4 regions of the Bacillus sp. L381 genome follow, and region 4 is predicted to be linked to each of the others. Evidence: riboswitches for the same ligand, from Rfam matches in the RefSeq annotation. Region 4 holds a riboswitch; each other region holds the start of a gene.
The links. Region 4 has a riboswitch for S-adenosylmethionine ahead of metK (methionine adenosyltransferase). Riboswitches for the same ligand answer to the same signal wherever they lie in the genome.
Positions count from the first base shown of each region.

Region 1: another riboswitch for S-adenosylmethionine. It lies ahead of QRX25_RS05815 (methionine biosynthesis PLP-dependent protein); the one in region 4 lies ahead of metK (methionine adenosyltransferase).
Region 2: another riboswitch for S-adenosylmethionine. It lies ahead of QRX25_RS09240 (2-hydroxyacid dehydrogenase); the one in region 4 lies ahead of metK (methionine adenosyltransferase).
Region 3: another riboswitch for S-adenosylmethionine. It lies ahead of metN (methionine ABC transporter ATP-binding protein); the one in region 4 lies ahead of metK (methionine adenosyltransferase).

Region 1 covers NZ_CP127224.1:1,152,987-1,160,318, reverse strand. Annotated here, with positions in the region: gene QRX25_RS05830 (contact-dependent growth inhibition system immunity protein) at 1-163, shown strand, start outside; tRNA gene QRX25_RS05825 (tRNA-Val) at 395-467, opposite strand; gene metC (cystathionine beta-lyase) at 605-1,780, opposite strand; gene QRX25_RS05815 (methionine biosynthesis PLP-dependent protein) at 1,773-2,894, opposite strand; SAM riboswitch class I at 2,964-3,089, opposite strand; gene QRX25_RS05810 (esterase family protein) at 3,264-3,986, shown strand; gene QRX25_RS05805 (YjcG family protein) at 4,012-4,527, shown strand; gene QRX25_RS05800 (GNAT family N-acetyltransferase) at 4,532-4,963, shown strand; gene QRX25_RS05795 (AbrB/MazE/SpoVT family DNA-binding domain-containing protein) at 5,121-5,357, shown strand; partial or broken gene QRX25_RS05790 (ABC transporter ATP-binding protein) at 5,358-6,094, shown strand; partial or broken gene QRX25_RS05785 (ABC transporter permease) at 6,087-6,808, shown strand; gene bla (subclass B1 metallo-beta-lactamase) at 6,845-7,332, opposite strand, start outside.
Region 2 covers NZ_CP127224.1:1,903,169-1,910,500, forward strand. Annotated here, with positions in the region: gene QRX25_RS09230 (RbtT/DalT/CsbX family MFS transporter) at 1-1,166, opposite strand, end outside; gene QRX25_RS09235 (FGGY-family carbohydrate kinase) at 1,234-2,700, opposite strand; gene QRX25_RS09240 (2-hydroxyacid dehydrogenase) at 2,719-3,720, opposite strand; SAM riboswitch class I at 3,842-3,934, opposite strand; gene QRX25_RS09245 (molybdopterin oxidoreductase family protein) at 4,081-6,135, shown strand; gene QRX25_RS09250 (hypothetical protein) at 6,219-6,503, shown strand.
Region 3 covers NZ_CP127224.1:3,071,315-3,078,646, forward strand. Annotated here, with positions in the region: gene sufC (Fe-S cluster assembly ATPase SufC) at 1-580, opposite strand, end outside; gene QRX25_RS15795 (YuzK family famiily protein) at 757-909, opposite strand; gene QRX25_RS15800 (carboxymuconolactone decarboxylase family protein) at 1,102-1,479, opposite strand; gene metQ (MetQ/NlpA family ABC transporter substrate-binding protein) at 1,572-2,387, opposite strand; gene QRX25_RS15810 (methionine ABC transporter permease) at 2,401-3,069, opposite strand; gene metN (methionine ABC transporter ATP-binding protein) at 3,062-4,087, opposite strand; SAM riboswitch class I at 4,193-4,299, opposite strand; gene QRX25_RS15820 (SCP2 sterol-binding domain-containing protein) at 4,411-4,761, opposite strand; gene QRX25_RS15825 (thioredoxin family protein) at 4,859-5,179, opposite strand; gene QRX25_RS15830 (toprim domain-containing protein) at 5,185-5,550, opposite strand; gene QRX25_RS15835 (YusG family protein) at 5,619-5,855, opposite strand; gene gcvH (glycine cleavage system protein GcvH) at 5,910-6,293, opposite strand; gene QRX25_RS15845 (arsenate reductase family protein) at 6,353-6,709, opposite strand; gene QRX25_RS15850 (acyl-CoA dehydrogenase FadE) at 6,823-7,332, opposite strand, start outside.
Region 4 covers NZ_CP127224.1:2,791,571-2,798,902, forward strand. Annotated here, with positions in the region: gene alaP (alanine permease AlaP) at 1-1,079, opposite strand, end outside; gene asnB (asparagine synthase (glutamine-hydrolyzing)) at 1,277-3,175, opposite strand; gene metK (methionine adenosyltransferase) at 3,319-4,521, opposite strand; SAM riboswitch class I at 4,691-4,829, opposite strand; gene pckA (phosphoenolpyruvate carboxykinase (ATP)) at 5,028-6,611, shown strand; gene QRX25_RS14230 (DUF2584 domain-containing protein) at 6,654-6,896, opposite strand; gene QRX25_RS14235 (alpha/beta hydrolase family protein) at 6,954-7,332, opposite strand, start outside.

The DNA of each region.
Region 1 (7,332 bases), 1.6 Mb from region 4:
AGCACTTACCGAGTTTGTAAACAGTGATCATTCGGAAGCAGATAAGATTGATTTTATAGAGGAGGCGGCTGATGGTGTATTTTTCCCAGAGGACGGTATAACTCCTTTAGAATGGCTTAAACAAGTTACAGAACAAATAAAACAGCACATTGAAACTCTCTAGATAAAAGAAAGTCCTTCTCTTATGAGAAGGGCTTTATCTATGTTTTCAATAGGTTAGACTATCTTCGGTCCATAGATCCATCAGCAGTCAGGCTGAAAGAACCTTGCAGTATACAGCAAATGCACTTCAAAAACAGCACAAAAAAATAATTTCGTCCCCAACTCGATGAATGATGACAAAATCAATAAATAAGCAAAGTAAAAAACCCTTGCTACGCAAGGGTTTCGGCTATGATTCCGACTGGGCTCGAACCAGCGACCTCTACCCTGTCAAGGTAGCGCTCTCCCAGCTGAGCTACGGAATCATGATATGTATGTGTTGCTGGGTATGTTGTTGTCTCTCTGACATTTATAATTATATATCCTGGTTATCCGTTCGTCAACACTTTTTTTATCAAAAATAAAAAAGAGCGCCGCACAAATTTGGCGGCGCCCTTTTCGTTTATGATCTCACTCCGGCGGGGGCGATTTTTTTCAGCGCTTGTTCGAAGTCGCGTTCCAAATCTTCGGCGTTTTCGACTCCGACGCTCAGGCGCAGGAGCCCGTCTGTGATGCCGCGTTTCTCCCTCTCTGCTTTCGGCATGGCGGCGTGCGACATGGCAGCAGGGTATGAGAGAATGGATTCGACGGCGCCGAGGCTGACTGCGAACACCGGAAGCGATACGTTTTCGACCAGCTTTTTGACGGCTTCTTTGCTTTCCAGTTCAAAGGACAGGACGGCGCCCGCTCCGCTCGCTTGTCGTTTATGAGTGTCGGCTCCCGGGTGTCCGGCAAGCCCCGGATAGTAAACGTTTTTGACGGCGGGATGCCCGTGAAAGTAGGCAGCCAGCCGTTCAGCCGTCCGGCTCGCTTTTTCCAGTCTGACCTGTAATGTTTTTAATCCTCTCAATACGAGCCAGCAGTCCTGGACGCCAAGTACCGCTCCAAACGAATTTTGCAGCTTATACAGCTGATTGCCGAGCTCTTCATCCTTTACGGCGGCAAGCCCTGACAGGACGTCACTGTGCCCGCTTAAAAATTTCGTCGCGCTGTGAAGCACGATGTCTACGCCGAGGTCAAGCGGACGCTGCAGTGCAGGCGTCATAAAAGTATTGTCAAGATATGTCAGACAGCCGTGATCCTTTGCCAGTTTGACGACGGCCTTAATATCCGTTATGCCGAGCGTCGGGTTTGACGGTGTTTCCATATAGATGGCTTTCGTATTCGGCCGGATGGCGCAGGCGACCGCTTCTGTGTCCGTCATATCGACAAAGGTGTGTTCGATTCCGAAGCGGGACAGCACCTCAGTCACCATACGGAATGTTCCGCCGTACACATCCTCCGTGACGAGCACATGGTCGCCTTGGGATAAGAGCAGAAATGCCGTCGAAATTGCCGCCATTCCGGAGCTGAAAGCAAAACCTCTCGTTCCGCCTTCAAGCCCCGCAATTGTTTCTTCAAGCGCTGTTCTTGTCGGTGTGCCGGAGCGGCTGTAATCATATGTCCCGAATTCCTCAAATGATGACTGATGGAATGTGGAGGCATGCTGGATCGGCACGCTGACAGCTCCGGTGGCTGCGTCTGTTTTAAATGGGTTGTGCACAAGCTGGGTTTCCAGCGTCCAATTGTGATTACTCATACGACACGGCCCCCTCTTTTACTTGCTGTAATGCCTGCTTTACATCCCGCTTCAAATCTTCTGCATGTTCAATTCCCACTGAAAATCTCAGCAGACGGTTGCAGACGCCGTTTGCGATGCGGATATCTTCCGGAATGTCCATGTGCGTCTGTGTCGCGGGGTATGTAATAAAGCTTTCCACCCCTCCGAGACTTTCTGCAAAACAGATCGTTTTAAGCGCCTTTAAAAACGGATTGACCCATTCCTCTTTTTGCAGCCGGAAAGACAGCATTCCGCCTTTTCCGGGATATAACACATCGGTGATTTCCTCTTCTTTTTCTAAAAATTCTGCAAGTTCACGGGCGTTTTCTTCATGACGGCGCATTCTGAGTCCGAGTGTTTTCATCCCTCTCATTAAAAGCCACGAATCGAACGGCGGGAGAACGGCACCGATCGCATTTTGGTGATTAAATATGACGTCGCCGAGCTCTTCATCCTTTACGACAGCCAGACCGGCAAGGAGATCATTGTGCCCGGCTAAATATTTTGTGGCGCTGTGAATGACGATGTCGGCTCCCAGTTCAAGCGGACGCTGGATCACCGGGGTGTAAAACGTATTATCCACAATCAAAAGCAGGCCGGCTTCTTTCGTAATGCGGGCGATTTTTTCTATGTCCGCCTCCTGCATTAACGGATTTGTCGGCGTTTCAACAAATACCGCTTTCGTGTTTTCCGTTATTTTGGAGCGTAAACAGTCTTCATCACTGAAATCATCATAAATAAAGCTTAAGCCGTATTTTCTCCACTCATTTTCAAATAAACGGTAAGTGCCTCCGTATAAATCGGAGGATACAATCAATTCATCCCCGCTTTTAAATAAAGCCATAATGGTTTGAATGGCTGCCATTCCCGAGCTGAAAGCAAAGCCTCGCGCACCGTTTTCCAACACGGCGATGGCGTCTTCAACGAGCTGGCGAGTCGGGTTTTTCGTGCGCACGTAATCAAAGCCTGTAGATTCTCCTATTCCTCTATGGCGGTAAGCGGTGGACAGATAAATCGGCGGACTGACCGTTCCCGTTGCTTCTTCGCTTCTATTTCCGATTTGGGCTAATTTTGTTTCAACATGCTGCGTCATCAGCAGGCACCATCCTTTTTCAAAAATAAAAAAGCTCCCTCTTCATAAGAAGAAGGAGCTTTTCTCTTCCTCTTATCTTCCAAGCATGTGAATCGCTTGCTGGATTTAGCACCTTGGCACTTTGCCTTCCTGCGGCAAAGCAAACCGGTTGCTGAGGTTTCAAAGGGCCAGTCCCTCCACCTCTCGTGATAAGAATATTGTTTTGTATTTTCTGATTGTTCTATATTAACGCACTATAAAATGAATTTCAACAACTTTTTAATTTTCTGAACTCTCTCAAGAAGTGCATCTGAAGAAAGAAATTTCTAATAATTCATGGTACAATAGGGAAAAACCATTAAGACAAGAAGCGGCCTGGAGGAATGCTAAGTGGCACCGAAAACCGGAATCATTCATGAGAAAAAACTTTTCTCCCATGAGCTTGAAGAAGAAATGACCGTTTTGGTCTACCTGCCAAACACCTACTCCCCCCTGTATAAATATCATACGGTCATCGCCCAGGACGGCCATGATTACTTCAGATTAGGGAAAATCGGGCGGCAGGCGGAAGAGCTCATGTCAAAGGGGGAAATTGACCGCTGCATCATTATCGGCGTCCCCTATAAAAATGTGCGGGAGCGAAGAGACACATACCATCCCGAAGGCTCTAAGTTCGCCTCATATAAACGGTTTATCGCAAATGAGCTCGTTCCTTTTATCGACAAAGAATACCCGACTTATCAAGTCGGATACGGCCGCACAATGATCGGGGATTCCCTCGGCGGAACCGTTTCGCTCATGACGGCGATTGACTATCCAAACATGTTCGGAAACGTCATCATGCAGTCTCCGTATGTTGACGGGCACGTCCTGGATGCCGTCCGGGAGTCGGAGGATCTCAAACAGATTTCCGTTTATCATCAAATCGGAGAAAAAGAAACCGACGTTCACACAACGGACGGCCAGATTCTTGATTTCACCGCGCCGAACGAAGAGCTCAAACAGCTGCTGGAAAGCAAACAGTCTGAATACACGTATGAAACCTTCGACGGGGATCATAAGTGGACCTACTGGCAGCCGCTCATAACGCCGGCGCTGAAGAAAATGCTGTAACCATTCATTTAAGGAGGGAACTTTCATGAAATACGGTATTGTTTTATTTCCATCAAAAAAATTACAGGATCTCGCAAATTCGTACCGAAAACGCTACGACCCGAGCTACGCGCTCATACCGCCGCACCTGACGGTAAGAGATCCGTTTGAAGCGACAGAACAGGAAATCGAGCAGGTCGTATCACAGCTGAGACAGACGGCAAAAGAGTCGCACCCGCTCGTTCTGAAGATCACAAAATACAGCTCGTTTTCTCCTGTAAATAATGTGATATACATGAAAGCGGAGCCGACGGAGGAATTAAAAACGCTGAGTGAGAAATGCTACTCAGGAGCATTATCCGGAGAGCCGGAATACAGCTTCGTTCCGCATGTCACAGTCGGCCAGAAGCTGTCGTCAGATGAACATTCCGACGTACTCGGGCAGCTGAAAATGCTGGACATTTCCCACGAAGAAGTCATCGACCGTTTTCACTTGCTCTATCAGCTGGATAACGGCTCATGGACTGTGTACGAAACATTTTTATTAGGCGGAGGAGAATAACTGTTTGGAAGCCATCATTGCAAAAACTGAAAAACAGCTGAACGACGCTTTTTTCGTCAGAAAAGAGGTCTTTGTTAAAGAGCAGCACGTTCCGGAAGAAGAAGAGATTGATCAATTCGAAGACACGTCAGAGCATATTGTCATTTATGACGGCGGCCAGCCGGTCGGAGCCGGCAGATGGCGCTTGAAAGACGGGCATGGAAAATTAGAGCGCATCTGCGTGATGAAAAGCCACCGCTCTCTCGGTGTCGGCGCCATCATTATGCAGGCGCTTGAAAAAGCGGCGGCAGCTAAGGGCGCCGACAGCTTTATCTTACATGCGCAAACACAGGCGGTTCCGTTTTACGAAAAACAAGGATACCAAGTCACGTCTGGCGAAGAATTTTTAGATGCGGGCATTCCCCATCTGGAAATGGTAAAGAAACAAAAACTATAAAATCAAAAACACTCCTGTTGATATGACAGGAGTGTTTTTTTATGAAAATTATACTTTTTCAAGAAATTTATTGAATTTTATGGAATTTAATTGTATGTTTAGTATGCGAAGTATTACATTTCATACAAAAAATACAATTTATATAGGAGGGTTAAACATGACAGCACCAAAAGGGAAGCATATATTCGGGACTGTTAAAGTAGGCACAAAAGGACAGATTGTCATTCCTAAAGAAGCAAGAGATGTTTTTGATATAAAGCCGGGGGACTCACTGCTTATGCTCGGGGATGACCAGCAGGGTATCGCACTTGTTAAACAAGAACTCTTTTTCGAATTTGCAAAAGATATTTTAAACGCAAAGCAAATCAATACAGATGGTGAGGAGGATGAGTAAATGCACGCGATTGAGCTGAAGCAATTAACTAAACATTATAAAGAAACCGCCGCTGTTGACCGACTTGAATTCTCAGTTGAAAAAGGAGAATTTTTCGCTTTACTCGGAGAGAACGGAGCCGGAAAAACGACATTAATCAGTATGCTTTGCGGCCTCCTTTCTCCAGATGAGGGTGATGCATCAGTGCTTGGTCACAGCATTTTGACTGATTTGGATAAAATAAAACCGAAAATGACTATGTCTCCGCAGGAAACAGCCATCGCCCCTAATCTAACCGTACGGGAAAACTTAGAGTTTATAGCCGGAGTCTACGGAATTCCGAAAAAAGAAGGAAAAAAAGAACGGATGAGATGCTCGAATTGTTTCAATTAAAAGAGAAAGAAAGAGCAAAAACAAAAACGTTATCAGGAGGAATGCAGCGCCGGCTCAGCATCGCAATGGGAATGATTACAAAACCGGATATTTATTTCTTAGATGAGCCGACATTAGGTCTGGACGTCCGTTCACGCCGTGAGTTGTGGAAAAATCTTGAGTCATTAAAGGGAGACATGACGATCATTTTAACGACACACTATCTAGAAGAAGCTGAAGCACTGGCAGACCGTATTTGCATTTTAGAAAATGGGACATTAAAAGCACTGGGTACGGCTGAGGACCTGAAAAAGCAAACTCATTCAGCCACATTTGAAGATGCCTTTTTAGCGATTTGTGACGGGGAGGCGGGGCTTTATGCTTGATTTCGCCATACGCAACCGTAAAGAAATTTTCCGTGATCCCCTATCTATCATCCTTGGAATCGCTCTGCCTGTTATTCTATTGTTTCTGTTTACGGCGATTGAGAAAAATGCGCCGCTTGACACTTTTAAAGTTCAGCATTTAGCACCCGGACTTATTGTTTTCGGTTTTGCTTTCCTCACGATGTTCTCTGCATTGCTGATCGCAAAAGACAAACAGACCGCTCTTCTGACCCGTTTGTTTGCTTCTCCTTTAAAAACAGCCGATTATGTCATCGGTTATGCACTGCCAATGCTGCCGTTAGCCATTTTACAAATCGTCATTTGTTTTATCGCAGCAGCTGCTGCCGGCTTATCCGCCGAATGGATCAATCTTCTAGCGGGTATCGCTGTGCTGCTGCCGATTGCGATGATGTCCGTTTTCTTCGGGTTATGTTTAGGAGCTGTGTTTACGGACAAACAAATTTCAGGTATCGGAACCATTTATATTACGCTTGTTCAATTTCTCGGCGGGGCTTGGATGGATGTCAGTCTGCTTGGTGAGACGTTCAAACATATAGCTTATGCCTTACCGTTTATTCACTCGATCGAACTGGCTCAGGAAGTCATATCCGGAGATTATTCTTCGTTCCATAGCATATTTGGCCGATAGCGGGATATGCCGTTTTGGCGCTTGCGCTTGCTTTCCTTAGTTTGATGAAAATCAGGAAGAGATAAAAAACCGGCACTCTGTAATGGGAGCGCCGGTCTTCTTTACTTATTTTCTTTCAGAAGGCTTATCGTATGTGGGAGCAGGCGGCCATCCCCCGGGCTGCCATGGCCCGGGACGACAATGCTTATGTCCCGGTATCTTTTCATCACTTTCTGAACGGCGCGCGGCCACTGATCCGGATAAAAGCCCGGAGTAGGCACGATTTCCTTTGTTTCTAAAGACTTGATTAAGCATCCGCCGAATAAGAGCTTATCCTGAGGCAGCCAGACGGTGATATTGTCTTCCGTATGCCCTTTTCCCGGATAAAACGTTTCCATTTTCATATCGCCAAATTTCAGCTTTGCCACGTTTTTTAAATCTCCGAGCGGCCGGGCATATCCCTGCTGTCGGGCGAAGTCAGCTGTCAGCTTCGTGCTGTGCACCTTTACACCGTATTTGTACAGGGTGTTCAGCCCGCCTATACGGTCATCATGGGCGTGTGTCACAATGGCATCGGTCATCCTTTTGCCGGGAAACTGCTGGTTTATTT
Region 2 (7,332 bases), 890 kb from region 4:
CTTGCAAAATATAGCGCCGCGAAAATCCATACGACACCTTGTGCGCCGACAAGACCGATAAATGCCCAAGCCAGCGCCGGGCCGACAAACGCTGACAGGCCGGCAGCCAGATTTAATACAGACATGGCCGCCCCCTTATCTTGGCCAGCTGCTGTCGGGACAATGGCTCCAATCGGAACGAATCCGGCAAGAAGGCCTCCCCAAATAAAGCCGATAATACTGACGAAAAGCAAGTTCCCATGTGATATAACAGGAGCGTAATATAATAAAAGGGTAAAAATGCCGCAGCCCACTCCTCCGAACCACATGACGGTCTTTTTCCAGCCGAATGCATCGCCAATCACGCCAAAAATTAAATTGAATACGATGTTGCCTAGAAAAATCGTTCCCCAGATCTGCAGCCATACATTTGTAGAGATGCCGTGCTGCGCCATATGCATAGGAAGAAAAACCGGAAAACCGTATGTTCCGATGCTGTTAATGATTCGAACGATCCCTCCCGAAAGCACACGCGGATTTTCAGCAAGAATGGTGATTCCCTTCATTAATTCATGCGCCTTTTCCTGCTTATCTGCTTTTTTCTTTTCAAAGCGGTCCCTATTTAAAATCAATGCAAAAAACGCGCCGAGGCATACCCAAAAAATCGAACTCCAAAGGGTATTCAAATAGCCGAATGATTTGATCGCCCAGCTTGAATACCACGCGCCGAACACAAACATGCCGCAGCAATAAGCAATCCAGAACCAGCCGACCGCCGTACTGAGCTTGTTTTTTGGCGACCGGTAAATCACCCAAGTCAAAAAAGAATAGGCAAACAGCGGATACCCCAGCCCTTTAATAAAATACGTGACATACATTACCGGCAAATTAAGATATTCAAATCCGTATGCGATAAACGCGGCTGTTCCGATGACGTAAAATAACAGCCCCATAAACATCGTCCGCTTTGCCCCGAAGGCTTCGAGGCAGACGCCTGAAAACCAAGACGCTGCTGCAAGAGAAATACCGTAAACCGTAAACAGGGACGCTGATTGCTGAACCGTCAAGCCGTTTTCAATTAAAAACGGACTGAGCCAGCCTTGTTCAAGGCCGTCTCCCATCATAAACAGCACAACTCCCAAAAACCCCCAGGCAAGCTGTTTCGGAATTCCTATTTTATTAAGCATTTTTTGTTCCTCCTCTGCAGACTTTCATGTTGTCATTAATCATTCAGAAATATATCCCAGCCCCGAGTCAGGCTTTCACCGCCGGCTGAAAATGCGTAAATAACCTTTGCGTATGTTTCCATTCTTCATATAGGAAGAGATCCGTCTGATCCGATTCCGGTTCAATAACCTTTGTGCGGCTCGAAAGCTCTTCTTTCACACCGAGAGCCTCGTTGCAAATCACCGCCGCCCCCATTACGGATGCCTGACTGAAGCCTTCTCTCTTATAAATCTTCTTTTGCAGAAGGTTAGCAAGAAACTGTGTTAATGCATCACTTTGGAAACCGCCGCCGCACACCTTCACATCATTTTGTGAAAAGGAAGTTACCTCTGTTAACGCCTCATAGTTCCATTTGATTGAAAAAGCAATTTCCAGCAGTGCGGCTTTGACAAAATGCGCTCTGCTTAAATTATGGGACAGCGGGGCATCAAAAATAAATCCGCCTTTTGCAAGTGCGTTTTTCTCAGGCGATAAATAGGAGCCTAACGCAGAAACACAGGCATGATCATATTTCGGCAGCTTTGCGATTTCCTGTTCCATGACGCCGTAGGATTCATTCGGATAAAAAATGGATTTTAATTTTTGATAATTGAGCCCGGTTACACCCGGATTTGTTTCTAGAAGCCATTGACCTTCTTCTGTGTGGCAATTCAGCCATGCTTTCTCTAAACTTTCAGTTCCGGCCTCCGCCGTTATCTTTGTAATCGGCGTTGTCGTGCCGGATATGATGACGATATCCCCCGGCTTTGCACCCGCACTTTTGATGGCAAGCTGTGTGTCTCCTCCGCCTGCAATCACAGGCACTCTTTCCGGAAGGCCGAGAACCTCCGCTTTCTTAAACGTTAACATTCCGACAACCGTCCCAGAGCGGACGAGTGAAGGAAGAATGGAAGAAGGAACACCGAAGATATTGCATAATTTTTCGGACCACGCTTTTTTCCTTACGTCAAACAGCAGCGTCTCGGCAGCCTGTGACGGTTCATAGCTCAAAATTCCGCTCAGCTCAAATGTCACCCAGTCACTGATGCTTGTGATATACGCCACTTCTTTCCATAATGACGGCTGTCTTTCTTTTAATCCCACAAGTTTCATTGCGGAAAATAGAGCGCTCGGGAGACGTCCGGTTTGCTGATGCACTTCATCTTTTAATTCAATTCCGCTTTCCCATTCGCGCCCTCTGTTATCAATATTGGGCAGACCGAGAAATGCTTTTTTATCTTTATTGATCAGAACAACTCCCTGCCTCTGGCTTGTTGAGGTAATTCCGATTAATGTAATATGAGGGCTTTTGGCAATAACCGTCCTTGCCATCGCGCTGATTTTCGTCCATATTCTTTCCGGCGAGAAATAGCGGCCGTCTGGATAAAGCGGCTCCGTCACATATTCAATGTCTTCCCTTTCTAGTGCGGTCACTTCGCCGCCGGCAGTCACAACCGCGACTCGTGCATTCCCCGTCCCGATATCAAATACAAGGTAGCCTTTTTGTCCGGCCATTACAGATTCCTCCTTTTGCTATCCCTTTGTTACAAGTTCTCTTTTGTTATAAAGTTCACGTATTGAGCAGGTTTGATCTTTTTTCCATTTGAAAAGCGCATCATTTAAAATTCTCACATGATGATCCTCCACTTCAAATGTTGCTCCCGCTAAATGGGGAGTCGCTAACACATTCGGCAAAGAGATCAATTCATAATCAGAAGATTCAGGCGGTTCGTGATAAAATACATCAAGGATCGCTCCTTTAATCCGCCGTTCTTTCAACACCCGCAACAGCTCTTCCCTGTCTGTTACCGCCGCTCTTGACGTATTGACAAAAACAGCTTCTTGTTTCATCAACTGAAAGTGCTTGGCGCCGATAAGGCCGATGGTTTCTTCTGTGCGCGGCAAGTGAACGGAAACAATATCACTTTCAGAAAATACCCGTTCCATCGTCGTTTTTTCATACTCCCGGTTTTCATGATTGACAAATGGGTCGTAGTACAGCACCTTACAGTCAAAGGCGGCCAATAGCCGGGCGATTCTCTGTCCAACAGCTCCGAAACCAATAAGGCCGACTGTTTTTCCCGTCAGCTCATATCCTCTGAATTTGACGTAAGCCTGCAAATAATCACCATTCCATTTCCCATCCTTCAGCCACTGATGAGAAGAATACGTATGACGCAAAAATGAAATCACATTTCCGATAAACAGTTCAGCAACGGCCTGGGCATTTCGGGCCGGTGTAAAGAAAACAGGAATCTTTCTTTTATTCGCCGCCTCAATATCCACATTAGACGGCATCCCTCTGCAGACGCCGATAAAAGCGGAATCCGGCAATATGTCAATGACACGCTCAGATACCTCATCAAGTTCAGTAATAAGCCCCGCCGCATTTGTCTCTTGGATCATCCGGATTAATTCGTCTTCCCGATAAGCCCGGCCGTGCTTCTTCCACGGCCTGTGCACAGTCCGGCCGAACAGCTCTGTCAGCTCCTTCAGCCCCTCATCGTGATATGGTGCGGTAATTAAAACCGTCATGGTGCAAAACATCCTTTTCACATAAATTTTTCCACAAAAAAATCTCTTTCCCCGAAGAAGGAAAGAGATTCATATACCGTCTTTATCCGCTTGAAGCGCACAAATATGTATAGATCATTCTTTCCTATCTTTCAAGCGTACGCTTGCTGGAATTGGCACAATAAATGTTGCCGAGGTTTCATAGGGCCAGTCCCTCCACCTCTCTTGATAGAAAATAAAATGATGAAATTGTCAGGCTGTTTAAAAGAATAAACCCATCATAGAAAAGTCTTTCTTGGATGTCAACACTTTTTTCTGAATTGACGTTCGATTTCGAAATGTTATAATGCTTACAATATAAAAAAAGAGGAGAAATGGGCTATGAATTCTGCAGCAGAACAGCCAAACGGGGTCTTTAAGTCGGTGTGCTCACTGGACTGTCCCGATCAATGCGGTTTGCTTGTGACAAAAAAAGACGGAAAAATCGTAAAAATTCAGGGAGACCCCGATCACCCGGTCACATCAGGGAACATATGCAACAAAGTCAGACACATGGCTGAGCGCATTTATGATGAGAAGCGTTTAACAGCTCCGTTAAAACGGATCGGTGAAAAAGGCGAAGCCAAGTTTGCGCCTATTTCTTGGGAGGAAGCGATCAATACGATCAGTGCGCGCTGGAAAGAGCTGATTGCCGAAGAAGGAGCAGAAAGCATTCTTCCGTACAGCTTTTACGGCAATATGGGAAAACTGGCGGCAGAGGGAATGGACCGCCGTTTTTTCCATCGTCTCGGGGCGAGTCATCTTGAACGTACGATCTGCAGCAAAGCCGGATCTGAAGGCTATAACTATACAATGGGAGAAGGCGCGGGTACTGATCCTGAGGAGACCATCCATGCAAAACTTTTTATTTTTTGGGGAATCAATGCTGTCAGCACAAATATGCACCAAGTTATGATTGCTCAAAAAGCCCGGAAAAAAGGAGCTAAAATTGTCGTTATCGATGTACATAAGAATCAAACCGGCCGGCTTGCCGATTGGTTTATTCCCATTCGTCCCGGCACAGATGCCGCACTCGCTCTCGGTATCATGTATGTCTTATTCGATGAGAACCTTCACGATGAAGCATTTCTCACAGAATACACTGAAGGCAGCGAAGAATTAAAAGCGCATGTCAAACAGTATGATCCGGAAACGGTTTCTGTTATTACAGGCGTTAAAGCCGACGATATCAGACGTCTTGCGAGAATGTACGGTGAAACCTCCCCTTCCCTTATCAGGATCGGAAACGGCATTCAGCATCATGACAATGGCGGAATGATCGTCCGCACCGTTGCCTGTCTTCCGGCTGTAACAGGACAGTGGCTCAACACCGGGGGAGGCGCAATCAAACATAACAGCGCGGTATTAAACTATAACAGACAGGCGCTACAGCGTCCTGATCTGCTATACGGCAGAAAGCCAAGATCATTTAATATGAACAGGCTCGGAAGCGTTCTTTTAGAAACAAATCCGCCCGTGCGCTCCCTGTTTATATACGGCACCAATCCCGCAGTGGTTGCGCCGGAAGCGAATAAAGTCAGAAAAGGCCTGCTGCGGGAGGATTTATTTACAGTCGTTCATGACTTATTTTTAACGGAAACCGCCAAATATGCGGATATTGTGCTCCCTGCTGCATCTGCTTTTGAGACCACGGATTTTTACACGTCTTACTGGCATCATTTTATTCAGCTGCAAAAACCGGTGATCGAACCGTATGGAGACAGCAAATCGAATACAGAAGTGTTCCGTTTGCTTGCCGGGGCGATGGGTTTTACCGAGCAGGAGCTTCAGGATTCTGATGAAGAATTAATCAAACAGGCGCTGGACTGTCCCGACAACCCGTATATCGAGGATATTGATTACGATTCGCTCTCACGCCATTCCTTTATGAGAGCCAAACGGAAAAAACCGCTTTTACCGGGCAAGCTCAAGACACCAAGCGGAAAGATTGAATTATATTCTGAAAAGATGAAACAGGAAGGTTATCCGGCGCTGCCGACGCACATTCCTCTGAAGAGCGATGACGATTTTCCGTTTCTATTTGTTCCGGGACCGAATCATAATTTCTTAAATTCAACATTTTCGAATAATGAAAAACACGTAAAACTGGAAAGGGCGCCAAAACTTTTTATTCATACAGAAGATGCTGCCCGCCTAAACATAGAAGACGGAGAAACCGTCAGGGTTTGGAATCACCGCGGTGAATGTGAATTGACAGCTTCAGTCGGCGAACAGGTCCTTCCCGGCGTTGCAGTCAGCCAAGGTCTTTGGGCCGACATGGATGATAAAAAACAGCTGGTCAATTCACTCACTCCCGATCGGCTTGCAGATATGGGCGGAGGCGCTGTTTTCTTCTCCGGAAAGGTGCAGATCGAAAAGCTCGGAAAGCAAAAATAAGCTCCCCCCGTCTTACTGAAGGTGAATCCTTTCGGCGGATTTGACCGTATAAAACATAATAACTTTTATTGGAGGTTTGCTGTATGGATATCATTACCGGCATCGGAATCGCTTTAGCCGGATATTTCATAGGAGACGGATTAAAAAACTTTAAATCACCTGACCCTCATGAACACACTGACCAAATTCTCATTAAAGAAAAAGATCTGTACTTCTATATTGGCTATTATTTAGGAGTTACTAAGGAAGAAGCGAAACAAATCGTGCCTGACACTTCCGGCATTCCGCACATTACCAGAAACGGAAAGCGGTACGTACAAAAGACTGCATTAAGAGAATGGCTGACTGCCATGCTGGAAAAAGATTAACACCTGCCACGAAAAGCGGGAAGAGTTTTTCTCTTCCCGTTCATTAAGACATGCCGTCCTATGTCTCCTCAACCCCAAACATACACCGGATATCGTCCTTATTTAAGGAAACACCCCCTCCTTTTGATTTCAAATAAAACCCTTTCTTATATAATCGTATGATCTCACCATATGAAAGCTCATGACGAAGGAGCGCCATCAAACGCCCGTCTTTTTCATCCTGTTTATTGAACCATTCATACTGTTCTGACCAGTTCACTTTCTGCATGTCAAACACCTTCTCACTTTGGATTCAGCTTTGAGTCCCCTACTATTTCTCTTACCTGTGATATCTTTGTTTCCTAATAAAGTATCCTTCAAACTTTTCCAAGGGTTTTGCATCCCTCTCCCCTGTGAAAACCAACCGTAAATCCTTTTGTCATTCGTTCAAAGTTAGGCTCATTAATAAATGTGAAAGTGCAATTTTGCAGGTTGTACTTCTCGATTAACTCTTTCTCCGTCATGCTTACACTCTCTATATTTTATTTGCAAAAATGTATATTATGTATGCAACGGAATAGTATCATGAGAGACTGGTTTTAACTATGTTCAACTAATGGTAATGAGCAGTTAGAATACTGAACTTAATGCGTTTGATACATTATAATCTTTTTCTGCAAAAGAAACTGTTACTCTATGTACTTTTTTAGAGTCTGCAAACATAAAAATTATTTGGCTAAAATTCAATTTTTCTCGGCCACAATTAAGTCAAGGGCTTTAAAACAGTCTATATCTATCCCATTTCCAAATAGTTTTTCACACTAATAGGTACAACGCATCTTGCTTTGTA
Region 3 (7,332 bases), 280 kb from region 4:
GCATTTTGTTGATTCCTTTAGAAACGACTTTAAGCGCATCGATATCAAGACCTGAATCGATTTCGTCAAGAATGGCGATTTTCGGCTCGATCATCATAAGCTGAAGGATTTCGTTGCGTTTTTTCTCTCCGCCGGAGAAGCCTTCGTTCAGGTAACGCTGCGCCATTTCAGGGTCCATTTCAAGGAACTCCATGTTTTCGTCCATTTTGCGGATGAATTTCATAAGCGAAATTTCATCGCCTTCTTCGCGGCGTGCGTTAATCGCAGAGCGAAGGAAATCGGCATTTGTCACACCGCTGATTTCACTTGGGTACTGCATCGCAAGGAAAAGACCCGCCTGAGCGCGCTCGTCCACTTCCATTTCCAGTACATCTTTGCCGTCAAGCGTGATGCTGCCTTTTGTAACTTCGTATTTCGGGTGTCCCATAATCGCTGCTGAAAGCGTGGATTTACCGGTACCGTTCGGGCCCATGACAGCGTGGAATTCGCCGCCTTTTATTTCAAGGTTTACACCTTTTAAGATCTCTTTTCCTTCGATTTCAACGTGAAGATCCTTGATCGTTAATGTTGAAGCAGCCATATCTATACCTCCAAAATATATAATCATTATTCTCAATTTATTCTCATTCTAATTTTATAACAAATGAAAAGTAAATACAACTTTTTATATTACCCGGAACATTCCTAAAGTTTATCAAAGATCCAGGCGTAATTAAAGCTGTTTGAAACAGAAAAAGGGCGGAATTCCGCCCTTTTTTACTGACCGATTTTCTCATTAAGCTGCGCTGCGAGGAACTTGCTTTTTTGGTATTCAAGCTCCCTCTGCCGTTCGACTTCCATCCTTTTTGAAAGACGCCGTCCATATTCCTCGTAGCCGATGCCGTGTGACTTCTGCATCGCTTTTTCCATTTCAGGCGTATAGTCAAGGTCCAGTCTTTCATGGCTGGTGCAGATAATGAATCAATCCCTTCATTTGTTTGTTTCCATTGTAACAATGATCCGCTGCTCCGGCCAAAGAGAGTGTGCCCCTGAATCCTTTCGAATGTGCCGGAAACCGGCGCTGGTTTTATGTGAAAAGCGGTATTCACACGATTGCTCTTTCTAATGCGTCGTATGTCCGAATTCCTGAATGCACTGCTGCACGAGGGTCACTCCCTGACTGAGCGCTGCGCCTCCTCCGAATGCCGCCGCGACGCTGATGACCTCAAGGATGTTTTCCTCTGTCGCGCCCTGGTCAAGGCAGCCCTTCGTATGATAAATCATGCAAAATTCATCTTGGGCACTGATGCTGATGCCGAGAGCGATTAATTGTTTCTCTTTTTCAGTTAATGAATCCGCTGAGAAACACTGTTCAGTAAATTCATTAAACTTCCGTCCCATCATCGGCATTTTCTGTTCGAATATGCCTAAACCTTCTTTGTATTGTTTTAATGCGTCATGCACGCTTTTGCCGTTATCCTGATATTGAGCCACTGCCATTCCCTCCAATCGTTAACCTTCCCTTTTATTATGGACAGTTCTCCGATTAATACCCGAAAAAAACCCCGGATGATTCATCCGGGGTTTTCGCTTTATTCAGATACAGGAAGTACGGCTCCGTCGTATTTTTTCTCAATAAAGTCTTTGATTTTCTTAGAATGAAGCACTTCCATAAGCGCTTTGATTTTCGCTGATTTTTCGTCACCTTTGCGAACGGCAATGATGTTGGCGTACGGGTTGTTTTTCGTTGATTCCACTTCAATCGCATCTTTTAACGGATTCAATTTGTTTTGAATCGCATAGTTAACGTTAATGAAGACTGCGTCGCCTTCTTCTTCATTATATGCTTTCGCCGTTAATTCAGGGGCGATTTTTTTGAATATCAGGTTTTTCGGGTTTTTCGTAATGTTTTTCGTAGTGGCGTCAATTGTTTTCACCTTCGGATCCAGTGTGATCAGTCCGGCTTTTTGAAGCATCGCCAGCATACGGCCTTGTTCTGCGACGTTGTTTGTCATGATGATGGTCGCGCCTTTAGGCAGGTCTTTCAGTGATTTGTATTTTTTCGTGTAAATTCCGAACGGCTCAAGGTGAACGGCTCCGGCATTTACGAGTTTGTAGTCTTTATTTTCTTTCATTTCCTGTTCAAGGTAAGGAACGTGCTGGAAGTAGTTCGCATCCACTTCTTTGTCAGCTAACGCTTTGTTGTACATTTTGTAATCGTTCAGCACTTTTACTGTTAATGTGTAGCCTTTTTCCTTCAGAAGCGGCTCCGCTTCTTTTAAGATTTCAGCATGCGGTGTTTTTGTCGCAGCGACGACGATTTCCTTTTTATTAGAGCCGTTTGATCCGCAGGCAGTCAAAACTCCCGCGAACACAAGCAGCAGCGCACTTAGTACAATCTTTTTCAATGTAAATCCTCCCTTATCTTTTGTCTATTATATTTGTAATCACATCACCGATAATTTGAATGATAAAGACGATGATGAGAATAAATACAGTTGCCACAAACGTTACATCCGTATTATTGGACTGGTATCCTTCTACATATGCAAGGTTTCCGAGTCCGCCCGAACCGATGGCGCCGGCAATGGCGGTAGATCCGATCAGGGCGATAGCCGTAACGGTGATGCCCGAGATTAACGCAGGCATTGATTCAGGAATCAGTACTTTGAAGATAATCGTCGATGTCTTTGCTCCCATTGATCTCGCAGCTTCGATGACTCCTTTATTAACTTCCCGGAGCGCGATTTCAACAAGGCGGGCATAAAACGGCGCGGAGCCGATAATCAGCGCGGGCAATGCCGCGTTCGGCCCTAAAATCGATCCGACCAAAAACTTAGTAAAGCCGAGAAGCAGAATAATTAAAATAAGAAACGGAATAGACCTGAAAATATTGACAACCGCCGCAATCACGGTGTTAATGATTTTATTTTCCCATAAGCTTCCCTTTCCCGTTAAAAAGAGCAGAAGGCCGAGAATCGCTCCGATGACAAATGAAAAGGCTAAAGCGATGACCGTCATATAAAGAGTCTCGTATGTGGCCGTCCACAGCTCGGTTATATCAACGTTCGGGAACCATTTTTCAAACATTTGTGATCACCTCTGCTTCTACCTGTTTGTCTTTGATGAACCGGATCACGTTTTCTACTTCTTTTTCCTGACCGTCAATATGGATGAATAAAGAACCGTAGGCTCCGTCTTTCGTCTGTGAAATTTTCCCCTGCAGAATATTGACGTCCACGTCAAAGTTTCGGATCATCTCCGTAATGAGCGGCTGTTCGGCAGCCTGCCCGACAAATGAAAGCTGAATCGTTTTTCCTGTGGCGGTTTCCTGCAGAAAATGCTGAATGGTTTCTTTCGTCTCCTCCGGTTCTGTCACCTGCTGAACGAAACGCTTTGTCATCGGCTCACGCGGGTTTCTGAAGACTTGGAGCACTTCGCCTTCTTCAACGACTTTCCCGTTTTCCATGACGGCGACTCTGTTGCAGATTTTTCGGATGACGTGCATTTCATGAGTAATGAGCACAATTGTCAGGCCGAGTTTGTCATTTATATCGGATAAAAGATCTAAAATTGAATCGGTCGTCTGCGGGTCTAGCGCTGATGTCGCTTCATCACATAGAAGGACTTTCGGATTATTGGCGAGCGCCCGGGCGATGCCGACACGCTGTTTTTGTCCGCCGCTCAGCTGCGACGGATAAGACTTTTCTTTTCCTTCTAATCCGACCAGTTTAATCAATTCATCGGCGCGGCGGACTCGTTCGCTTTTTTTCACGCCGGCGATTTCCAGCGGAAACATAATGTTCTCCCGGACGGTTCGCGACCAAAGAAGGTTAAAATGCTGGAAGATCATGCTGATTTCCTGACGCGCTTTTCTCAATGCGCGGCTGCTTACTTTATTTAATTCCGTCCCCGCGACTTCCACGGTGCCTGATGTCGGCTTTTCAAGGCCGTTCAGGAGACGGATTAAGGAACTTTTACCAGCTCCGCTATATCCTATAATTCCAAATATTTCGCCCTTTTTGATATCAAGAGTGACATCTTGGACAGCATTGACATCCCCATGCTTCGCTTTGTAAATTTTTGAAACATTTTGAAGATGGATCAAAGCAATCACCTGCCTTACACTATTCTAAGAAATCTTCCGGGTTTCTCTGCAAAAGAAAAGCCTTTCTGCAAAAATGAGCAGAAAGGCTTATTGAAAAAGGCCTTTCTCTCATCTTCCAAAGCAGATCGCTTTGAGTGAATTGGCACCATTTCAACATCGTTGATGGTTGCCGGGCTTCATAGGGCACTTCCCTCCACCTCTCTTGATAAGAGAAAACATATTGTATTTTCGTCCGGAAATTCTTACTGTAGAATAGCACGGCGAATGATAAAAAGTCAATAAAATAAATAATGGGAGCTATTGTCACATAGGTAGAATGGCAGTTACGGCCGCTTGCTGACCGCCTGAAAAAATCCGTTTGTCAGCCAGAGGATGGCCTCCAGCTTCAGCAGGGCCCGAAATGATCCCTTCACTTTGAGTTTTCCGCTTTGGATAAGTTTCTGCAAAGAGACATCACCGTGCAAGAGATGAATGATTTCCGTCTGGTTTCCGTAAAAGGTCAAATTAGATTTTTCCTTTGAAGCCGCCGTTTTTCTCATTTCTCCCTGTCCGTTAATTGAGACCGTTAAGGCTTCTGTTTCTCCTTGGAATGTAATCAGCAGCGTTGAGGCGTTTAATAGCGGTTTCAAAAACAGATGCTGTCCGTCATTCTCTAAAACTTCTATTTTCTCCACTCGTATAACCTCCCGTTTTAATGGCCATACATACACATTTCTCTTTTTAACGGACAGAACCCTTTATAAACCGCACGACATTTTCCTGTAAAAATTGTCACATCGGGAACGTTTGCGATGTTTTTTGTTTAATCAGCTCATATAAATAGGAAACGGAGCGGAAGGCGTATCCTTTCTCAACAAGCTCTCCGCCTTTAAACAGCAAAAAGCACGGAACGCTCTCAATCTGATAGGCTTTGGCGAATGCGGGGGAATAATTCACGTTGTTTTTATAGAAGGCGGCTTCTGGCAGCATTTCTTCGACGACGGAAAGCATTTTGGACGCCAGCTGGCATGTGCCGCAAAACGGGGTGTACAAATACAGGAGATAGACGTCATCCTGAATCGATTCGAGTTCATTTTCTTGGAGTTCTTTCATTTTGATTACCACCTCAGGTCGTTCTTTTTCAAAAATACAGGGTCTGCATCAAGGCCGGCTCTGATCAGCACAGATGCGAGATGATGGCCCGGGCACGATTCGACTTGCCTGTATGTTCTGTCTATGCAGATATGGCGCGCTTCGGGAAGCTCCCTTTTCAGCTGTTTTCTTAATTTTTCTCCGGAGTCGTCTGCGTCCGTTAAAATATACACGTCTCTGTCAAACAGGCGGTCCGCCAAGTCTTCCAGTTCGGTTTGGCCGATCGTTCCGTTTGTACAGATGATTTCCGCGGGTTCGATGAGCACTTCCCTGACTTTGATTTTATCTGATTTTCCTTCTACGATTATGACCTTTTCATCTCCGTTGAACATAAGCGCATCACCTGCCGATTGTTTTAGGCTCAATTGAAAAAGAAGGCAGTGAAATTCACCGCCAACAGTTAACACCAGCCGTTCTCATAATCGCAATCCACATATTTCGGATCGTTGCCGTTTATGACATCGGCTGTTTTATAAAATTTTTGATTTTCAAATAAAAAGCCCTGTTTGAGCTCGTACTGGTTCATGCCTGTCATCTCGCCGATGGCTTCATTTTCATGAAACAAGGAAAACCGGCCGTTTTGAAAGCGGCCCGTGATGTTCTCCGTGACATCGACCTTTTGTTTATCAAAAGCCATATTGGACACCTCCCGTTACAGATAGAATGTCCAAATGGCCCTTTTGCTATCCGATCAGTCTTCCTGTGTCATTTCGTCATATTGCTCGGAAGTCATGAGGTTTTCGATTTCTTCAGCATCAGCCGGTTCCACGACGATCATCCACGCTTTTTCATACGGAGACTCGTTTACGAATTCAGGACTGTCATCAAGGTCTTCGTTCACTTCCGTCACCGTTCCGTTAATCGGTGCGTATAGTTCGGATACGGTTTTGACAGATTCTACGCTGCCGAATGGCTCGTCCGCTTTAATTTCAGCGCCGACTTCAGGAAGCTCGACAAATACGATGTCGCCAAGTTCGGATTGCGCGAAGTGTGTAATCCCGATACGGGCTTTTCCGTCCTCAACTTTTACCCATTCGTGCTCTTTGGAATAACGCATATCTTTCGGTGTGCTCATCTAAATCCCTCCATTTTTTTCTTATAATAAGAAGATACCATAATTCTTTGAACCTGGCATTACATCCAATATTTTTCGAATTGGTCTTCTTTAAAGCCGACAGTGACTTTTTCGCCGTCTGTCGTAATCGGGCGCTTCAGGAGCATACCGTCTGATGCCAGGAGTTCAAGCTGTTCATCCTCTGACATGTGGTACAGTTTTTCCTTTAAGTTCAGCTCGCGGTATTTCATGCCGCTCGTGTTGAAAAACTTTCTGAGCTCAAGGCCGCTCTTTTCGTAGAGGTCTTTGATTTCTTCTTTCGCCGGTGTTTCTTCCACAATATGTATTTCGTTTATTTCCTTACCGCGGTCTTCCAGCCATTTTTTCGCATTACGGCACGTTCCGCATTTAGGGTACCAGTAAAAATTTAACGACATCTTCTTCACCCCTTGTAAATGATCGTCGTTATTTTAACACAATCACTGGTAAAAACCTATAACGTTGCTTCATGAAAAAGCGCTCCGGATGAAGGAGCGCTTACAGCATGTGATCAAACCGTATATTTTTCTTCACGGAAGACAGCGGCAGCCGCTTCACGTTTTTTCTGAATGAGATTTTTCGGTGTCAAACGCGTCAGTTTGCGCAGCACAGAAAGCATCATGCGGAGGGAATCTCCTTCCTCCATGGCGATGAGTGATTCTTTGGCGTGCGCTTCAATGTTCTGAAGGGCTTCCTGGGCAAAGATTTCCGTATATAACAGCTTCTGCGCGGCTTTTTCGGCACCGTCCGCCGCAATCGCTTTTTCCGTTCTGAGGACGGCAGATTCCAAAGCGTACAGCGCGCTGACGATATCGGCAATGTTCACCATGATTTCCTGCTCGCCTTCGATCTCTTTTCCGTATTTCTGCGCCGCGAGTCCCGCTGTCAGCAGGGCGATCTTTTTCGCCTGTCTGACAATGTATTTTTCCTGTTCAAGAGGTTCTGAGCCCGGCTCTTCAGGCATCAGCATCATGAGCTCTTCCTGGAGCGCTTTCGCTTTTTCAAAGAGCGGGAGCTGCCC
Region 4 (7,332 bases):
CATGTAAACACTTTCGCCGGCACCACGTAGTTCAACAGAACGCCGATGCATAACGCACCCGCTGAAACCACTACCGCTTTTCCCGGCACCCCGCCTTTTGTGACCGTGCCGTAGGCTTTAGGGGCTTCATTTTGCTCGGCCAGATTAAACAGCATGCGTCCTGTGCTGAAGATCCCGCTGTTGCAGGAAGAAAGAGCCGCCGTCAAAACGACAAAATTAATGATTCCGGCCGCTGCGGGTATTCCGATTTTTTCAAATGTCAAAACAAACGGGCTTCCGCCTGAACCGATTTCCTGCCACGGATAAATTGACATAATGACAAACAAAGCTCCGACGTAAAAAATGAGAATTCGCCAAAAAACAGTATCAATGGCGCGCGCCAGTGATTTTTCCGGATTTTTGACCTCACCGGCTGTGACACCGATCAGCTCAATCCCGAGATATGCAAACATGACCATCTGCAGCGACAGCAGCACCCCTTTAATCCCATTCGGGAAAAAGCCGCCGTGGCTCCATAAATTGCTGATTCCGAGCGCAACGCCTCCGTTTCCGAGACCGAATACGATCATCACAAGGCCGATCGCAATCATTGACAGAATCGCCAGAACTTTAATGAGCGCAAACCAGAATTCAAGCTCACCGTATGCTTTGACCGCCAGAAAGTTCACAGCCGTCATAATGACGAGTGCACAAAGCGCCCAGATCCATGACGGCACGTCAGGGAACCAGTAGCCCATATAAATGCCGACCGCGGTGATTTCCGCCATGCAGGTAACGACCCATAAAAACCAATAATTCCAGCCCGTTAAAAACCCCGCCAGCGGGCCGAGATAATCTCTGGCATACCGGCTGAATGAGCCGGCCACAGGTTTTTGAATCGCCATTTCCCCTAATGCCCGCATAATAAAAAACATAATCAGCCCGCTGCAGGCGTAAGCGGCTAAAATCCCCGGCCCGGCAAGCTTTATGGCCGAAGCTGATCCGAGAAACAGCCCGACTCCTATCGCGGCTCCCAAAGACATAAGCGAGATATGCCGCTCTTCCAAGCCGCGGTGAAGCGTTTTTCCTTTGTTTTGCATAACTCTCCCTCCCCCTGATTGTGACAGAAAAAACAAACCGAGACGAAATAGCCAGAAAACACTCTCCGGAATCTGCCCGATTAGTCCTATAATAACATTTTTCTGAATATTGCGTAATACTTTACGAAAAACATAGCGGAATAGGAGGTTTTAAAAAAAAGAAAAAAGGCTTTCGATAACATCGAAAGCCTTTTGGATTAAACGAAGATGACTTCTTTCGGCTGATGATTCAGCTCTTCCGGCACCAGTCTTTTTTCGACATTGATGCTGTGCCAGATCATGAAGATCAGCACGGTCCAGATTTTGCGGCTGTTATCCGCTCTGTCGGCACAATGATCTTCAAGAAGCTGAAGGACATAATCCTTTTCAATATAAGCGTCTGTTTCACTTTCATGGATGATGTTGCGCACCCATTCGTTCATTTCATTTTTCAGCCAGTGGCGGATCGGCACAGGGAAGCCGAGTTTTTTGCGGTTAAGCACATGATCAGGCACTACCCCTTCAGCGGCTTTACGCAGGAGGTATTTCGTCGTGCCGTTTTTCGTTTTCAGTTCATCCGGAATTTTAGAGGCCACGTCAAACACGACTTTATCAAGGAACGGCACGCGCAGCTCCAATGAGTTGGCCATCGTCATTTTGTCAGCCTTTAACAGAATGTCGCCGCGCATCCACGTATGAATGTCGACATACTGCATTTTATTAATGTCACTGTATGAACGGCTTTCCGTAAAGTACGGCTTCGTGACATCACGGTATGAAAGCTCTGAATTGTAATGTTTAAGCAGCTGTTTTTTCACAGGCTCTTCAAAAATCTTCGCATTTCCGATATAGCGCTCCTCAAGCGGTGTGCAGCCGCGGACTAAGAGGCTTTTCCCTCTCATTCCTTCAGGCATGACGGATGCCACATGAAGAAGCATTTTTTTCAGTCCGGACGGAATGCGTTCAAACGGTTTAAGCGACAGCGGTTCGCGGTAAATATTGTACCCGCCGAACAGCTCGTCCGCGCCTTCCCCGGATAACGCGACCGTTACATGTTTTTTCGCTTCTTTCGCGACAAAGTACAAAGGAATCGCCGCCGGATCTGCAAGCGGGTCATCAAAGTGCCAGACGATTTTCGGAAGCTCGTTCATATACTCCTCAGGAGAAATGACTTTGCTGATATTTTCAATCCCGAGCGCGGCAGCTGTTTCCTTCGCTACATCAACTTCACTGAAGCCCTGCTGCTCAAAGCCGACAGAAAATGTTTTAAGGTTCGGGTGAAATTCTTTCGCAACTGAGACGATAAAAGAAGAGTCAATACCGCCGGATAGGAACGAGCCGACGGGAACGTCACTTCTCATGTGGACTTTGACAGAGTCAAAGATTGCGTCTCTGACTTCTTTCACCAATTTATCTTCATCAGACTGAACGGGCTTAAAGTTCGCTTTGAAATACGTTTTAAACGCGATATCGCCTTCCGGGCGGATCGTAAACTGGCTGCCCGGCTCGACTTTTTTCACTTCAGCGTCAAGCGTGCTCGGTTCAGGAACGAATTGGAAAGACATATATTGCTGTAAAGAAGCTGTATCAAGATCAATACCGTTTTGAGCGGCCATTAAACTTTTTCTTTCAGATGCAAAATACACTTTGTCCCCGATAGTTGTGTAATACAGCGGTTTAATTCCGAACGGGTCTCTCGCGCCGTACATGACGCGGTCAGCTTTGTTCCAGATTAAAAACGCGAACATTCCGCGAAGCTTTGAAGCGGCTTCTTCTTTATAATGGCGGTATGTCGCAAGGAGCACCTCGGTATCGGAATCTGTATTGAACTTGTAGCCTTTCGCTTCAAGCTCTTCTCTCAATTCAATGTAGTTATAGATTTCGCCGTTAAAAATGATCCAATATTTTTCGTCTTCATATGATAAAGGCTGTCCGCCGTTTTCTACGTCAATAATACTGAGCCGTCTGAAGCCGAAACCGACGTGCTCGTCATGATAATACCCATCGCTGTCAGGACCGCGGTGAACGATCATTTGGTTCATTTGTTTGATTAGCTCTTCTTGATCTGCGGTTTGAGTTAATGGATGCTTATTAAAAACACCGACAAATCCACACATAGTATAGCCTCCATAAGTGTAATTTTCTAATTGGACCCCCTTTTTATAGACGCTTTGTTACGCCATTGGTTTCACGCTATGTAAAAAATCAGCATGGCAGCATCTGCAAAAAGGGAAAGCCGCTTAAGTAAGCGGCTATAAAATTATTCTCCTAGTGCTTCTTTGCGAAGCGTATCCGCCTTGTCAGTACGCTCCCAAGGAAGATCCACATCATGGCGTCCGAAGTGGCCGTAAGCAGCAGTCTGCTTATAGATCGGGCGGCGCAAATCAAGCATTTTAATAATGCCGGCAGGTCTCAGGTCGAAGTTATTCCGTACGACTTCGATCAGTTTCTCTTCAGAAGCTTTTCCTGTATCAAACGTATTGATGGAAATAGAAACAGGCTGTGCCACGCCGATTGCGTATGCAAGCTGCACTTCACAAGAATCAGCAAGGCCTGCTGCCACGATGTTTTTCGCTACGTATCTCGCAGCGTATGCCGCAGAACGGTCTACCTTCGTCGCGTCCTTACCGGAGAACGCGCCGCCGCCGTGGCGTGCATATCCGCCGTATGTGTCAACGATGATTTTACGGCCGGTAAGACCCGCATCACCTTGCGGACCGCCGATTACGAAACGTCCCGTAGGGTTGATGAAGTATTTTGTTTCTTCATCAATCAGTTCCTCAGGCACGACAGGGTTAATGACATGCTCTTTCAGATTGCGCTGAATCTGCTCAAGCGTAATTTCCGGATGGTGCTGAGTTGAGATGACGATCGCATCGATGCGGACAGGTTTGTTGTTTTCATCATATTCAACGGTAACTTGCGTTTTTCCGTCAGGGCGAAGGTACGGAAGAATATCTTCTTTGCGGACTTCGCTCAGACGGCGGGCTAATTTATGCGCCAGTGAGATCGGAAGCGGCATAAGCTCTTTCGTTTCGTTACACGCATAACCGAACATCAGACCTTGGTCCCCCGCTCCGATCGCTTCGATTTCAGCATCGCTCATTGTGCCTTCACGAGCTTCAAGAGCCTGATCGACACCCATTGCGATATCCGCAGACTGTTCATCAATTGATGTTAAAACAGCGCAAGTCTCCGCATCAAATCCGTATTTGGCACGTGTGTAGCCGATTTCTTTAATCGTTTCACGGACTGTTTTCGGAATGTCAACGTATGTTGATGTTGTAATCTCTCCGCTTACCAGCACAAGGCCTGTCGTTACAGACGTTTCGCAGGCTACGCGCGCGTTCGGGTCATTTTTTAAAATCTCATCTAAGATACTGTCAGAAATTTGGTCACAGATTTTATCCGGATGACCCTCGGTAACAGATTCAGATGTAAATAGTCGACGGTTTTTACTCATTCACTTTTCCTCCTGAAAAAAGATCTTTTGCAAGACCTTTTCATATGATACGGAACTCGCTCCCTCTTAATACAATGTCATACTATATCAGAGAATGTTAATTGGCATATTTTATGAAATAAAAAAACCTTTTCCACTCGAGGAAAGGGTTTGGTCTGTGTGCCTTTCACTCTTATCGCTCAAGGAAATATTAAACCTTGCATCAGGTTAGCACCTTGGTTTCCCACAGTGTTTTCACCTGCTTTTTTACAGAGAAACCGGTTGCTGGGCTTCATCGGGCCTGTCCCTCCGCCAGCTCGGGATAAGAGTATCCGCTCAATGAAATATCTTAACGTAAAAGGGCGGAAAGTGTCAATATGAATTAAAGCGATTACGCGCCTTTATTTCAGGAAGCAATGGAAAAAACACAAACAAAAAACAACAAATAGTATAGACTATTTTTAGATATATGTTATACTAATTCCACATTCAGCGAAATACAAATAAACCGGCAAAGGAAGGTTTTTATGAAATTAGTTGATTTAACCGCAGATCTTCAAGCGTTACTTGCAAGTCCGAATGTGCATCATAATTTATCGGCTCCAAAACTTACCGAAAAAGTGATCAGCCGAAATGAAGGAACGCTGACATCAACAGGCGCCGTACGCGCCACTACCGGAGCATATACGGGCCGATCACCTAAAGATAAATTTATCGTCCGCGAAAAAAGCACAGAAAATCAAATTGATTGGGGCGCGGTGAACCAGCCTATTTCTGAAGAAGCGTTTGAAAAGCTGTACGCCAAAGTCGTCAGCTACTTAAAACAGAGAGATGAACTGTTTGTTTTTGAAGGATTCGCAGGCGCAGATGAAAAATACAGACTGCCGATTACAGTCGTAAATGAATTTGCGTGGCATAATTTATTCGCGCGCCAGCTGTTTATCAGACCGGAGACGAATGAAAGAGATCCGCAAGCACAGCCGTTTACCATTCTTTCAGCTCCGCATTTTAAAGCTGATCCGCAAACGGACGGCACGCATTCCGAAACGTTTATCATTGTGTCCTTCGAAAAGCGCGTCATTTTAATCGGCGGTACCGAGTACGCCGGAGAAATGAAAAAATCAATATTCTCGATTATGAACTTTTTGCTCCCGCAGCAGGATATTCTGCCGATGCACTGCTCAGCCAACGTCGGTGAAAAAGGCGATGTCGCCCTGTTTTTCGGTCTTTCCGGCACAGGGAAAACGACGCTTTCAGCCGATGCGGACCGGAAACTGATCGGCGATGACGAGCACGGCTGGTCTGATTCCGGCGTTTTTAACATTGAAGGCGGATGTTACGCTAAATGTATCAATCTGAGCGAAGAAAAAGAACCGCAGATTTTTCATGCGATCCGCTTCGGGTCTGTTCTTGAGAATGTTGTGCTTGATGAGAAAACGGGTGAGGCTGATTACGACAATTCCTTCTACACGGAAAATACAAGAGCCGCATACCCGATTGAGATGATCGGCAATATCGTGCAGCCGAGCATTGCCGGTCACCCGCAGGCGATCGTCTTTTTAACGGCGGATGCATTTGGTGTGCTCCCTCCGATCAGCAAACTGACGAAGGAGCAGGCGATGTATCATTTCTTAAGCGGGTACACCAGCAAACTTGCCGGAACCGAACGCGGCGTGACATCTCCGCAAACGACTTTCTCCACGTGCTTCGGTTCACCGTTTTTGCCGCTTCCGGCTCACGTATATGCCGAAATGCTCGGGAAGAAAATCGACGAACACGGCGTTCAAGTCTTTCTGGTCAACACAGGCTGGACCGGCGGAGGGTACGGAGTCGGAGAGCGGATGAAACTTTCGTATACAAGAGCGATGGTCAAAGCCGCAATTAACGGCACGCTTGATCAGACAGACATGACAGCAGACAGCATTTTCGGACTGCACAGCCCCGTTCATGTTCCGGGCGTTCCGGATGAGGTTCTTCAGCCTGAAAACACATGGAGCGATAAAAAAGCATACAACGAAAAAGCGCTGTTTTTAGCCAATGAGTTTAAAGAAAACTTTAAAAAGTTTTCCCATGCAGACTCGATTGCCAAAGCCGGCGGACCTCTCGTTTAACTAAAAAAGCCAAGGGCGTATATGCCCTCGGCTTTTGTTTTTTCAGTTTGTCGAATGAAGCGAAGTGAGTCTGTATGTAATGCTTGTCCGGCCGTTCGCCCATTCGAGCTTTTGGACTTCGCCCGTGCCGGATTTCTCGCCGGTTTTTGTTTTGCGCACGTCCATCGGAATATCAAGAGGATAGACCCGATAGCCCTCTTTCTCTAATAAAAAGATATTTTCCTCTATCCGTTTTTCATTGCCTTTTGTCACAATCATGGTATTAAATTCTACAGGCATTCCCAAAATGAAAATCCCCTTTCATTCTCTTTTTCTATATTATCATATCATAAATCCGGCATTTTACCGTGTCTTCATCCATTCCGCCAGACGCCGGACAATGCGCCTGTTTTCCTGCGGGGGAAAATAATGCGTGAAACCGCTGTAATACCAGGTTTCCACCGGTTTCCCCGTCTCTTTCAGCTTGTCCTCAATCATCCTGGCGTGCTCGATCGAGACATTTTCGTCATTTTCTCCATGGATGAGCAGCACAGGCGCCTGGATGCGGTCTGCTCTTTCAAACGGCGAACGCCATCTGTATTCATCCGGCACTTTTTTCGGCGTGCCGCCGATCACCCGCTTCATCATCCGCCGCAAATCCTTCCGCTCTTCATAAGTAAGCGCCATATCACTCACACCGCCCCAAGAAACGAGCGAAGCCGCTTGATGCCCCATCTCGATC